DNA from 4 places in the Paenochrobactrum glaciei genome. Region 3 is predicted to be linked to each of the others. Evidence: riboswitches for the same ligand, from Rfam matches in the RefSeq annotation. Region 3 holds a riboswitch; each other region holds the start of a gene.
The links. A riboswitch is a leader RNA that binds a small molecule or an ion and turns the genes downstream of it on or off. The one in region 3 is predicted to bind cobalamin.
Positions count from the first base shown of each region.

Region 1: linked by a shared signal. The riboswitch ahead of ABDZ76_RS14955 ((2Fe-2S) ferredoxin domain-containing protein) and the one ahead of ABDZ76_RS03875 (ribonucleoside-diphosphate reductase subunit alpha) in region 3 are both predicted to bind cobalamin.
Region 2: linked by a shared signal. The riboswitch ahead of ABDZ76_RS10930 (ABC transporter substrate-binding protein) and the one ahead of ABDZ76_RS03875 (ribonucleoside-diphosphate reductase subunit alpha) in region 3 are both predicted to bind cobalamin.
Region 4: linked by a shared signal. The riboswitch ahead of ABDZ76_RS14015 (LysR family transcriptional regulator) and the one ahead of ABDZ76_RS03875 (ribonucleoside-diphosphate reductase subunit alpha) in region 3 are both predicted to bind cobalamin.

Region 1 covers NZ_BAAADE010000009.1:18,785-21,992, reverse strand. The annotation lists gene ABDZ76_RS14960 (ABC transporter substrate-binding protein) at 1-1,100, opposite strand, end outside; gene ABDZ76_RS14955 ((2Fe-2S) ferredoxin domain-containing protein) at 1,143-1,940, opposite strand; cobalamin riboswitch at 2,037-2,229, opposite strand; gene repA (plasmid partitioning protein RepA) at 2,506-3,208, shown strand, end outside.
Region 2 covers NZ_BAAADE010000003.1:299,329-302,536, forward strand. The annotation lists gene ABDZ76_RS10925 (hypothetical protein) at 1-724, opposite strand, end outside; cobalamin riboswitch at 933-1,124, shown strand; gene ABDZ76_RS10930 (ABC transporter substrate-binding protein) at 1,297-2,307, shown strand; gene ABDZ76_RS10935 (FecCD family ABC transporter permease) at 2,310-3,208, shown strand, end outside.
Region 3 covers NZ_BAAADE010000001.1:810,574-813,781, forward strand. The annotation lists gene ABDZ76_RS03875 (ribonucleoside-diphosphate reductase subunit alpha) at 1-1,978, opposite strand, end outside; cobalamin riboswitch at 2,093-2,410, opposite strand; gene cueR (Cu(I)-responsive transcriptional regulator) at 2,521-2,922, shown strand; gene ABDZ76_RS03885 (heavy metal translocating P-type ATPase) at 2,932-3,208, opposite strand, start outside.
Region 4 covers NZ_BAAADE010000007.1:50,162-53,369, reverse strand. The annotation lists gene ABDZ76_RS14020 (AbgT family transporter) at 1-553, shown strand, start outside; gene ABDZ76_RS14015 (LysR family transcriptional regulator) at 634-1,521, opposite strand; cobalamin riboswitch at 1,624-1,815, opposite strand; gene ABDZ76_RS14010 (DUF1852 domain-containing protein) at 2,054-3,037, shown strand; gene ABDZ76_RS14005 (methionine synthase) at 3,065-3,208, shown strand, end outside.

The DNA of each region.
Region 1 (3,208 bases), on a different contig from region 3:
GCCATCAGCGCTGATTTCATCACCGGAATCATGGTCACAAAATCGGCACGCTGCGAGTAGGTAGCAACCAGCAAGGACAATGGCTTGCCGTCTTTTTCACGAATACCAGACGCGTTCTTCACCCAACCGGCATTATCGAGAATTTTCTCAGCCTCGGCTAAGTCTGTGACACGCGGCTCTTTCATCGCAAACGGGAAATAAGCGGCATAAGCGCCAGTGGCAATATTGCCGGCATTGATCGACTGAATAAGTTGTGTGCGGTCAAGTGCCAGATCAATGGCGCGGCGCACCTGCACATCTTGCAGGGCAGGGCGGCTTGTATTGAGGAAAGCAAAATACTGATAGCCGACATCAAAAGATTTTAACACCAGATCAGAATTGTTTTTCAAACGCGGCAGAGTTTCGGATGGCAGGCCAAAGGCCAGATCCAGCTCGCCGGATTCAAACGCCAATGCCAGACTTTGACTGTCGCCGAATTTTTGCAAATGAACAGGTGAGCGTTTTTCTGCACCTTCAAAATGCGGATTGGCAATCAGTTCAAGCGATGTATCAGCCTTAAAAGCGCTGATCGCATATGGACCTGTATAGACCGCCTCGCCCTTGTCGTTAAGCTTATAAACAATGAGCGGCCATTCGGCAAAAAGCGCCTGAATGAGTGCCACCGGTTTTTCGGTGTTGACCATCAGTGTCAAATCATCCGGCGTTTCAAACTTAATCAGACCACCGGTTGCGTGCGCCGCTTTATTGAGTGCAAATGTATTATCAAAACCGGAAGCAATCGCTTTCGCCGTCACGGGCGTACCATCTGAAAATGAGCGATCTTTTTTGAGCGTGATTTTCCAGTTAAGATCATCAATGCGCTCGGCCGTCTGCGCCAGTTCCGGCACCAGTTCACCAGCCTGATTAACCGTGTACAGATTTTCACCAACACCATGACTTGCCAGCGCCCAGCCGTTAGAGCCTTTCGCCGGATCAAGTCCATTGGTCATAAAGCTTTGCCCGATGCGCAAAATTTCAGCGCTGTGCGCAATTGAGGCAACACCCACCAATCCCGATACAACAATGAGGGAAGCCAGCCATTTCTTTAAAATTGGACGCATGATAATCTCCGTTGAGGATGCGACATAAGACACTTAGAAATTTTAAACTTTGCGCAAGCGCTGCTTTTTACCGCTAGCGCTATAGGCATAATCTTCCACCGGCTGACCACCCAGCAGATGCTCAGTGATGATGCGATCAATCGCTTTTTCAGTGACACCGCCATACCAAGTCCCATCAGGAAAAACCTGCACGACCGGCGCCAGATTGCACGGGCCCAGACAGCTGGTTTGCGCACTCATCATACCGTCTCCGACGATGCGTAATTTTTGCCGCTCCTGCTCATTGCGCAAGTGGCACCAAATCGCATCAGCCCCTGCCGCCTGACAGGCACGACCTTCACACACCAACATGCGATATTTTTGCGCCGGTATCAGCGAACCTTCATTAAACGGTTTTTCCAGCGGGGGGAGGGGAATGGATTGTACTGTCTGCTGCAACAGGTTTTTGAGAAGCTCCGCCCAATGCGGGCTTTTATCAAGCGTCGCGCCCAGCTTAATTTCCGGCCATGATTTGTCACTTTCCTGCTGCCAGCGGCGCAGCGCTTTAGTGATCCATAGCTGAAAGCTCGGCTCCATCGGCAAGACAAGCGGCAGCACCAAAATCTGATCAAATGACTGCTCTGTAAGTTCCAGCAAAGCCTGTTTGAAAGACGGGCGCCCTTGCTCACTAAAGGCATAGATAATGTGAGCCTGCGGATATTGCACGGCTGCAAGCTCGGCAAGCTTTTGCATATCCTGATGAGGCGCTGCGGCAAAGGCAGATTTAGCAAGCAAGATCACAGCCTCTCGTGTGGCTGCTGCCACAGGCACTTGATCTTCTAAAGCTCCAAACTGATCCATATTGACCTCCACCTCAAATCCAAATGAGGCGGAAAGAAAATGCGCATATGGTTTAATAACACCCATTGGCGCATTCTTGCGGCACACCCCGACCACAGAATTCATCGCGTCAGGGCAGGTCTCCTGGCTCACGGGTCAGTGCTTTCAAGCCGCCTTCCCGACAGTTTCCTGTCAGTGACATATTAGCTTTCAGCTCGCCGTTCACAGTTGCGGGTCAGCTCCGGTCTTGCACCGGATTCCCTCTTAAGCTTCCGGCGTCAACCGGAAGACCATGACGGTGCAAAACTATAGTGAGGCGTTGATAAGTCAAGCGGGATTGAGGCACTTTCCAAACTGTTCCCAACAGGGAACTATCAAGCACTGAGATACGAATTGAAGCGTCAATTTTAAAAGTTCCCAGCTGGGAACTCGTGTAAAAATGGGCATTTGCACTTAACTACAGAATCGGACATATTGAAGCTACGCTAAATTGTCGTATTTCGGAAAGTTTGCGTATTTTGAAGGTCGTTAACTGCTTGTTAACCATATGTGGTCTAGAGCAATATACGGTTTAAGGAGAAATCGGTTGTCTCGTCATTTAAGCAGTTTGCATTTTATGAACACCTTTTCGAGCAAGCTCGACAAGGCGCTGAATAATTTATCCCTTGCACAATATCCGCCGGATGCTTTCCGCACCATGCGCAAATTCACCTCCACTGAGGTCGCAGGCTTATTGGGCGTGACCGAAGCTTACATTCGTCAGGTCTCGTTAAAAGGGCAGGGGCCTGAACCGGAAACACTGGCCAATGGTCGCCGTCTTTATACACTGGAACAAGTGTTGGAGCTGCGGATGTATCTGGCCGAAAACGGCCGCAAAAAATGGATTAATCCGCGCCGCGTTGAAGGCGAGGAATGCCAGATCATTGCCGTCACCAACTTTAAGGGCGGCTCGTCCAAAACATCCACCACCATTCATTTAGGTCATTGGTTGGCTTTGCGCGGCTATCGTGTGCTGGCCGTTGATATGGATCCGCAGGCATCTTTAACCTCGCTGCATGGTGCTTTGCCTGATTTTGATTATCGCGACGGGGATACGCTCTATTCCTCCATCCGCTTTGATGATCCGATCCCAACACAGCAGATTGTACGCAAAACCCATATTGCCGGTTTTGATGTTATCTGTGCCGGTTTGGAACTGACCGAGTTTGAAACCTCCGTAGCGCTTGAAATGCGTAAAAGCGGTGGCACCGGTTTCTTGCTGCGTGTTTCGCAAGCGCTTGAACAAGTGG
Region 2 (3,208 bases), on a different contig from region 3:
CATCACCGTTGGCTTTTTCGGTGTAGAACCGTGTCATGAAGGCGGCATCAATATCCTTGCCTTCAGTTTGGCCGATAAGAACAGTCATAGGCTCTTTGTTGATTGAGCCGTCATCCTGCGGGACTGCCACAGTCATGTCCACTTGTGCATTATCAAGCTTGATAGATGCAATTGAACCGCTCTTCATGTCGTTGAGCGTGAGGTTTTTATAAACGGTTTTTTGTGTCGTATCGAGAATAGACTGCTCGACCTGAATTTCAGAAAGATGAACTTTTTTAGCTGCAAAACGCTCAACGCGCTGCGCAGGTGTCAGATCGCTGCCGCCGCCAAAAACATCGGCGAGCATTTGACGGTTAAGATTGGCATCTTCAATCTGCAAATGCGGGATGTTGATTTTGAAATTGTTGAATTCAGTGCTGATGCCGGTGGCATCGACCTTGCCGGTTAAAAACAGAAATTCAGGGCGACCGTCAAAGCTGGCAATATTGACAATCTTGCCGTTCTTCATCGGCAATGACACGTTTTTCAGGTGAATATTGCCGAAGAAATCAGCCGAGACACTCTCAGCCTTGCCGCCGCGTTTTTCGATCTGACTGGTGATCGCATTTTGCAAGCTATATTTATAGCCGGTAAGGCCGCCACCAGCCACAACAATGATTGCAACCGTTGTCCAGAGAAGCGCTTTGCGTCCTTTTCTGCCAGTGGATTGAGCCTGATCTGCCATTTATAACCTCTAAATTCTGTTTTGCTAATAAATTGCTTAACCGCTTAAGGAGTGAAAGCCATCGCCGCAAGTAAAAAATAATGTCAGATTGTGTAGACTAAATGCTTATTCCAAAAAATGCGCGACCATAGAAAAAAGGCCGAACTATCAGTCGCTGCATATCGGCGAAGCGCAATGCCAATGATGACTTGCGGGATCAGGTATGTTCGACTAGACCTTCATCGTCGGTTTCCGTAAGGAATCAAAAGGGAATCCGCCATCGCTTGTCGATGAACCGGAACTGCCCCCGCAACTGTAGGCGTTGAGCGTACAACAATAAGCCACTGTGACTGATGTCATGGGAAGGCGTTGTACGTGTCGAGGCGCCAGTCAGGAGACCTGCCGGCAAAAAACTGTAACGCGGCCCGGACGGGGTGTCCGGGGGGGTGTCGTATGAATTTTGCCACAAGACGCATTGATGCGTCAGCCATTGTCAGCACAGAGAAAACAGCCTTTTCGGCTGTTATTGATGCTTGTCTTTGCACCGGCATTCCCTCCCTGTCTTCCGGTCGCCTCATCAACCGGAGACGTTCATGTTTCATAAGAGACTGATTGCGGCAGCTTTAACTGCTGTCTGTTTTGCATTGCCTGCACAGGCAGAAACCAGCTATCCGCTGACTTTGAAAAACTGTGGCGTCGATGTGACTTTCGATGCGGCACCTAAAAGCACTGTCAGTGTTGGTCAGGCTGCAACAGAAATTCTTTATTCGCTTGGTCTTGGTGACAAAGTGGTTGGAACTGGCGTTTGGTTCACCGAAGTTCTGCCAGAATATAAAGACCTGAACGCGAAGATTGAGCGTCTTGCTGACAATGATCCAAGCTTTGAAGCCATTGTTGCTAAAAAGCCGGAACTCGTCTCCGTTCAATATGAGTGGCATATCGGCCCGCAGGGCATTATTGCAACACGCGAACATTTCAAAGATGTCGGCATCCCGACCTATGTTCTGGCGACAGATTGCATGCAGAAAGACAATAGCGTTGGTTCCGACGGCACCCGCAGCGAAATGTTCAAAATTGAGAATATTTACGCCAGCGTTACCGAACTTTCGCAGATTTTCAACGTTCCTGAAAAAGGCGAAGCACTGGTTGCAGACCTGAAGGCACGCGAAGCCGCTGCTGCTGATAAAGCCAAAGCACTCGGCCTTTCCGATGCGACTGCTTTGTTCTGGTTCTCATCGGCTGAAATGGACGTTGATCCATATGTTGCCGGTGGCAAGGGCGCACCCGCCTATATGATGGAAAAGCTGAACCTTCGCAATGTCATTGAAAGCGATGAAGAATGGCCAACCGTCAGCTGGGAAACCATTGCACGCGCTAACCCGACCGTTATCGTGATTGCAAAAATGGATCGCCGCCGTTTCTTGGCTGATGATGTCGAGAAAAAGCTTGAATTCCTCAAAAATGATCCGGTCGCCAGCCAGATGGATGCAGTTAAAAACAACCGCATTATTATCATGAACGGCCATGCGATGGATCCGTCAATCCGTAATGTTGCAGCCCTTGAAATGCTGGCTGAAAAACTGGCCGGATTTGATCTGAAATGATTATGCGTGCAGCCTCCGGTTCTCAAGGACGTTCTGTCTTTTTGCGGGTTCTGTTTTGGAGCTTGCTGGGGGCTGCCGCTTTGATATTGGCAATCCTGATCGGGGTTGTTGTTGGTGAAACGCCTTTGCCGCTTGAAAGTGTGGCAACGGTGTTTGCCAATAATTTATGGGGCGCAACCTATCCGGTTGACCGCATTGATCAGGGCATTATCTGGTCATACCGTTTGCCGCGCACACTTGTGGCGGCGGCCTGTGGCGCAGGGCTGGCATTGTCCGGTGTGGTTTTGCAATCTTTAGTGCGCAATGCTTTGGCCGACCCTTATTTGCTCGGTGTTTCTGCCGGTGCCTCTACGGGTGCTGTGGCCGTGACGGTGCTTGGGATTGGCGGTGGTGCTATTGGCATTTCGGCTGGTGCATTCAGCGGTGCCGCTTTAGCCTTTTTGCTGGTTGCAGCCTTGGCGCGCGCAGCTGGTGGTGGCTCGGTTCAGCTGGTGCTTGCCGGTATTGCCGGATCGCAGCTTTTCAATGCGTTAACCTCGTTTTTTATTGCAAAATCAGCCAATGCCGAACAAGCGCGCGGCATCATGTTTTGGCTGCTTGGTAATTTGTCCGGCGTGCGCTGGCCGGATGTGACTTTGGCTGTTCCAGCCGCTTTTTTCGGCTTTCTGGTTTGTTTATGGTTCACCCGCGCCATGGATGCTTTCACCTTTGGCGCTTCGTCGGCTGCCTCATTAGGGATTGCGGTCAGGCGGGTGCAAATTGTGCTGATCGGTGCCACAACATTGATGACGGCGACGATGGTCAGCCTTGTGGGTTCCATTGGTTTTGTCGGCCTTGTTATTCCGCACGCCATGCGCTTCGTCGTGGGGCCGCGTCATGGGCGGTTGGTGCCAGCCTCTGC
Region 3 (3,208 bases):
AGCCCATCAGTCCCAGACCAACCGGACGGTGACGCAGGTTTGAGCGGCGTGCTTCCGGAATGGTATAGAAATTGATGTCCACCACATTGTCGAGCATACGCATAGCGGTTGCTACAGTGCGCTCCAGACGTGCCTGATCAATGCCTTCCGGTGTTGTGTGCGCTGCCAGATTGACAGAACCCAGATTACAAACCGCAACTTCATCATTCGATGTGTTGAGCGTAATTTCGGTGCAGAGATTGGATGAATGCACCACGCCAGCATGCTGCTGCGGCGAACGGATATTGCACGGGTCTTTGAAGGTGATCCAAGGATGGCCGGTTTCAAACAGCATCGTCAGCATACGACGCCACAGGTCTTTGGCCTTCAATGTGCGGTAAACTTTAATGCCGCCTTTAGCCGCTTTCTGCTCATAGGCTTCATAAGCATATTTGAAGGCCGGACCATAAAGATCATGCAGATCAGGGGTTTCATCCGGCGAGAACAATGTCCAGTCACCGTCTTTTTCCACGCGTTCCATAAACAGATCAGGCACCCAGTTGGCCGTGTTCATATCATGGGTACGACGACGGTCATCACCGGTGTTTTTACGAAGATCCAAAAACTCTTCGATGTCGATATGCCATGTTTCCAAATATGCGCAGACAGCACCCTTGCGCTTGCCACCCTGATTAACCGCAATGGCCGTATCATTGGCAACTTTCAGGAATGGAACAACACCCTGACTTTCGCCATTGGTGCCTTTGATGCGTGCACCAAGGCCGCGCACACGGCTCCAGTCATTGCCCAGTCCGCCGGAATATTTAGCCAGAAGCGCATTGTCTTTAACGCTTTTGAAAATACCGTCGAGATCATCCGGAACAGTGGTCAGGAAGCAGGAAGAGAGCTGCGGACGACGTGTGCCGGCATTAAACAATGTTGGCGTTGAAGCCATGAAATCAAAGCTTGAAAGCAGATTATAGAACTCGATCGCCTTCGCTTCGCGTTCTTCTTCACGTAAGGAAAGCCCCATGGCAACACGCATAAAGAAAGCTTGCGGCAGCTCAAAACGCTTGTTTTGAACATGCAGGAAGTAGCGGTCATAAAGGGTTTGCAGACCTAAATAATCAAATTGCAGATCACGATCCGGCTGAATGGCTGCGGCCATGCGATCAAGATCAAACAGCGCCAATTCCGGATCAAGCTGATCGGCATCAATACCCACACGGATGTAGGATTTCAGATAGTTCGGGTAAAGCTCGCACATCTGCTTGTGGGTTGCTTCGCGCGGGGAGCCTTCAACAAAGGTCAGCACTTCACGGCGCAGCTTATCCAGCAAAAGGCGGGCACTGACCTTGGAATAGTCAGGCTCGGTTTCAATCAGAGTACGCGCAGCCAAAATAGGTGCAAGCGCCAGCTCATCCTGTGTGATGCCGCTATAAAGATTGCGTTTTGTTTCGGTAAGAATGGCTTCCGATGAAACTGAAGACAGACCTGCACATGCCTCTTCTACAACATGTTTGAGGCGAGCTTCATCAAGCGGCACCAGTTGACCGCTGGCGCTCTTCATCTGCAATTGCGGTATTGCCTGCGGATTTTGTGCCACTTGTTCGGCACGTTCGCGCGCACGTTCTTCACGATAGAGCACATAAGCGCGCGCCACTTTATGATGGCCACCGCGCATCAATGCCAGCTCAACCTGATCCTGAATATCTTCAATATGGAAAGTACGGCCTGCCGTTGCATGGCGAGTAAGACCAGCAACAATAGCTTCAGAAAGCTCGGCAACCACATCATGAACACGGCGCGATGAAGCAGCACTGGTGCCTTCGACCGCAAGAAAAGCTTTTTGCAGCGCAACAGCAATTTTATCACCTGCAAAAGGTGTCACTGATCCGTTGCGACGGATAACCTGATAGCCCGGTTCGGAATCATTAGCTGCGTTTACGACAGAAAAAGCGTCGCCGTCAGCAGGCTCACGTGAGATAGAAGTCGACATTGGCTTACCCCAATTTTTGTTGGGGGCAAGGTCAAACGGATGCATGCATGAAAGAGAGCGCAAGGCTAATGCCTGCTCTGTTGCCAGCACACCACCGGGACACCCCGCCCAGGGAGAACATTTCGTGTCAGGGCAGGTCTCCTGGCTGGCGGGTCGGTGCTTTTGTCCGTCTTCCCAAGGATAATCCTCAGTGACTTCTTAGAGCGCCATGCGTCCGACAGGACGTATAAAGGACGCTCTAATCTAAAATTTACGCATCGTACCCTTTCGAAAACCGATTCCGGTTTCGGGTCGATGCTGTAAGAACAAAAACTCGCCGCTTTACAGTTGCGGGGGCAGCTCCGGTTTAAGCGGCGGTTAGCACCATCTCTTCCGGATTCCCTATTATCTCTCTATCTTGCGATTCGAGAGACCTTGACCACTAGATATAGACAGCCAATGCGCACGAACGTCAACATGTAGTTGCATGATGCACAATTATTATTTTTTGAAAGGGATAAGGAGATGCCCTATATATAGCACAACCACGGAGCTTTAACATGATGAATATTGGCCAAGCAGCAACTGCGTCGGGCATAAGTGCCAAAATGATCCGTCATTATGAGACGGTCGGGCTGATTGAAAAGGCTGGCCGCACCGAGGCTGGCTACCGCGTTTACTCTAAACGGGATGTGGAAACATTGCGCTTCATCCGGCGCGGTCGCGATTTGGGCTTCTCGCTTGATCAGATCAAAGATTTGCTGACGCTTTGGCAAGACCACAGCCGCGCTTCATCCGATGTGAAGCAAATAGCCCTCACCCATGTGGCGGAGCTGGAAGCGAAGATGGAACAGTTGCGCGAAATGGCGGATACATTGCGCCATCTGGCGCAGAACTGTCAGGGCAATAACCGCCCTGACTGTCCGATTTTGCATGATTTGGCCAGCAACGTAGCCAAAACATAATTGTGTCGGTTAAACCTGCAATGCAGGTTTAACCTTGCGCAGACGCAGCGCATTGGAAAGCACGAAGATGCTGGAAAGTGCCATCGCACCAGCCGCCAGCATTGGCGATAATAATGTGCCCCACAGCGGATAAAGCACACCGGCAGCAACCGGAATAAGCGCGATATTATAGGCAAATGCCCAGAACAGGTTTTCGCGAATATTGCGAATGGTGGCGCGTGATACGGCCAGCGCATTGATAACGCCGCGCAAATCACCCGACATCAACACAATATCAGCGCTTTCC
Region 4 (3,208 bases), on a different contig from region 3:
GATTAAAACAGCACGTGATGCCGTTGGCTATATGAGTGAATCCGTCAAGGAATTGGCGCCGACATTGGTGCTGTTCTTTGCGATCTCGCAGTTTTTGGCATGGTTCAAATGGACAAACCTTGGCGAGTGGATTGCCATTGGTGGTTCACATTTGCTGGATAGCAGTGGTTTTGGGGGCACTCCGCTTTTGGTGGCTTTTGTTGGTCTTGCAGCGGTGATGAATGTGTTCATCACATCCGGTTCGGCACAGTGGTCGCTGATGGCACCAATTTTTGTGCCGATGTTGATGCTGATTGGTTTTGAGCCGGCACTGGTGCAGGCAGCATTTAGAATTGCGGATTCTGCCACCAATATTATTTCGCCGATGAGCCCGTATTTTGCCGTTTGTTTGGCTTATTTGCAGCGCTACCAGAAAGATGCAGGTATTGGAACTTTGGCCTCAATGACGATACCTGTCGCAATGGGCTTCCTGATTGTGTGGACATTGTTCCTTATTTTCTGGATGACAATGGGCTGGCCAATCGCACCTGGTGTTGGTCTATTCATGAACTAAAATTGAATGAATACATTGCGCCCTGCAATTCTTGATATGGATTGCAGGGCGTCTTGTTTCAAAACATGTACATTTTTGAATTATGCTTTTATCTCACGTGAGGTTGCAAGAAATCCGGCGATGAAATCGACGGTTTCGTCGCCGCTTCTAAGCCCAAGGTGAATGCTCTTGTGGATGCCGGCATTACCAATTCTGACAGGGCGAACCCCTAATGTTTCTGCTTGCTGGCACACCAGCCAGCTTGGGATAGCACTGACGCCACGCCCTGCTGCAACAAGTTGCAACATCATTTCTGTTGTCTCAACACTGCGATGATGCCGCGGACGGCAATTCGCGGGCACAAGAAACTGTGTAAATACATCGAGCCGCTCAGGAGGCACCGGATAGGTGAAAAGGGTCTCTTCCAAAAGGTCAGCAGGCTCGGCATAATTTTCATGCGCAAGCGGATGATTAACCGGAACGGCCAATACAAGCTCGTAATCAAAAACTGGAATATAATGAATGCCTTGCGCCTCAATCGGATCTGGCGTGATCAGAATATCAATTTCATAGCTCGTTAATGCGGCAACGCCGCCAGAGGTAAATGAAGTAGTGAGCGCCAGATCAACATCAGGCCACTCGACCAGATAGGGTTTTGTAACGCTCATCAGCCATTGATGGCATGGGTGACATTCCATGCCGATTTTAAGCGAACCGCGTTTACCATAACGGTAATCCGACAAAACATCTTCGGCTCTCTCGATCTGTGGCAGTACGCGTTGGGCAAGCGTTACGAGATAGTGTCCTGCCTCGGTGAGGCGAAGATTGCGGCCATCCTTTTCCCACATCGCAACGCCGTAACGTTCTTCGAGTTTACGGATTGTGTGGCTTAGTGCGGATTGCGTGACGTTGAGCCGCTCTGCTGCGGCAGTGAGACTGCCCAAGCGATCAACTTCTCGCAGGATCGATAAATGTTGCCTGTCCAGCATGGTGATAGCCGCCCTTTTATAAATGACAGGGCAGTGAAATGACGCAATAACATCCGCACGGAAGCCCGAGCGCAAAAGCGGCACTCCGGGACACCCCGCCCGTGAACTCTATTTGTCGTGGCAGGTCTCCTGGCTCGCGGATAAACGCTTTTGCCCGTCTTCCCGAGATGAACTCAGTGACATTTATGGGCATTTGCTGGCCGCTTACAGTTGCGGGGGCAGCTTCGGCATAAAACCGAATTCCCTCTTAGCTCCGGACTTGTCATCCATAGAACCCCGACAAATGAGCAATGCCCTATGTAACCATGCGGGTCAAGTTGTTCTGCGCTGAGACTTTTCAGCGAACCCCATTCAAAGCATGAGCACACCTCATACTTTGATGAGATCAAATCATTTTTATTCATCGGATGGCTCAGGCATAACCCGTTGGCCGCCCTTGATGTTGAGCGGCAGGAAAGATTGCTGAGAGAGAAAACCCTCAAGACGCAAGCAATTAAATTGGTTTATCTCAGGAATTAGGATGCCGGACGCGATGACAAAAAAATTCAACTTTATAATTAAAACTATTTCTTTTGATGAAGATTATCATCCTTCGGATAGTACACGTATTACCACGAATTTTGCCAATCTGGCGCGAGGTAATAATCGTCAAGAAAATTTACGCAATGCATTACGGATGATTGATAATCGCTTCAACGCTTTGGCACATTGGGATAACCCGAATGGCGATCGTTATGCGGTGGAAATTGAGATCGTTACGGTTGAAATGAGCGTTGATGCCGACAGCAATGAAGATGCTTTTCCGCTGATTGAAATTTTGAAAACCAATATTGTTGACCGCGCAAGCGGTGAACGTATTGAAGGCATTGTCGGCAATAATTTTTCTTCTTATGTGCGCGACTATGATTTTAGCATTGTTTTGCCTGAATATAATCGTGATCAGCCAACATTTAGCCTGCCGGAAAATTTTGGCGAGTTACATGGTAAGCTATTCAAATGCTTTGTTAATTCGAGCGTCTATAAAGAGAACTTTACAAAAGCACCGATCATTTGCTTAAGCGCTTCAAGCAGCAAAACATATCATCGCACAGGCAATTATCATCCGGTTTTGGGCTTTGAATATCTCCAAAACGAGTTTTCGTCGACTGATCAGTATTTTGAAAAGATGGGCTTGCAGGTGCGCTATTTCATGCCGCCGAACAGTGCTGCACCTTTGGCTTTTTACTTCAGCGGCGATTTGCTGACCGATTACACTAATCTTGAACTGATCAGCACGATCAGCACGATGGAAACTTTCCAGAAGATTTATCGCCCTGAAATTTACAATGCCAATTCGCAGGCAGGCGCTCGTTATCAGCCGAGCTTGAAACATGCGGATTACTCATTGACACAAATCGTCTATGACCGTGAAGAGCGCAGCCGGATGGCGACCAAGCAAGGAAAGTTTGCTGAAGAGCACTTCATTAAACCATACAAGGCCATTCTTGAAGAATGGTCTGCCAATTACGCGCATTGAGAAATTAAAATCACAAGGTTGCCTATTATGAAAACACTCTTGCCCACCTCAACCGCCGGCAGCTTGCCAAAACCATCATGGCTTGCAGAGCCGGAAAAACTTTGGTCGCCGTGGAAACTGCAAGGCGAAGAATTAGTGACCGGCAAACAAGACGCTCTGCGTTTGGCTTTG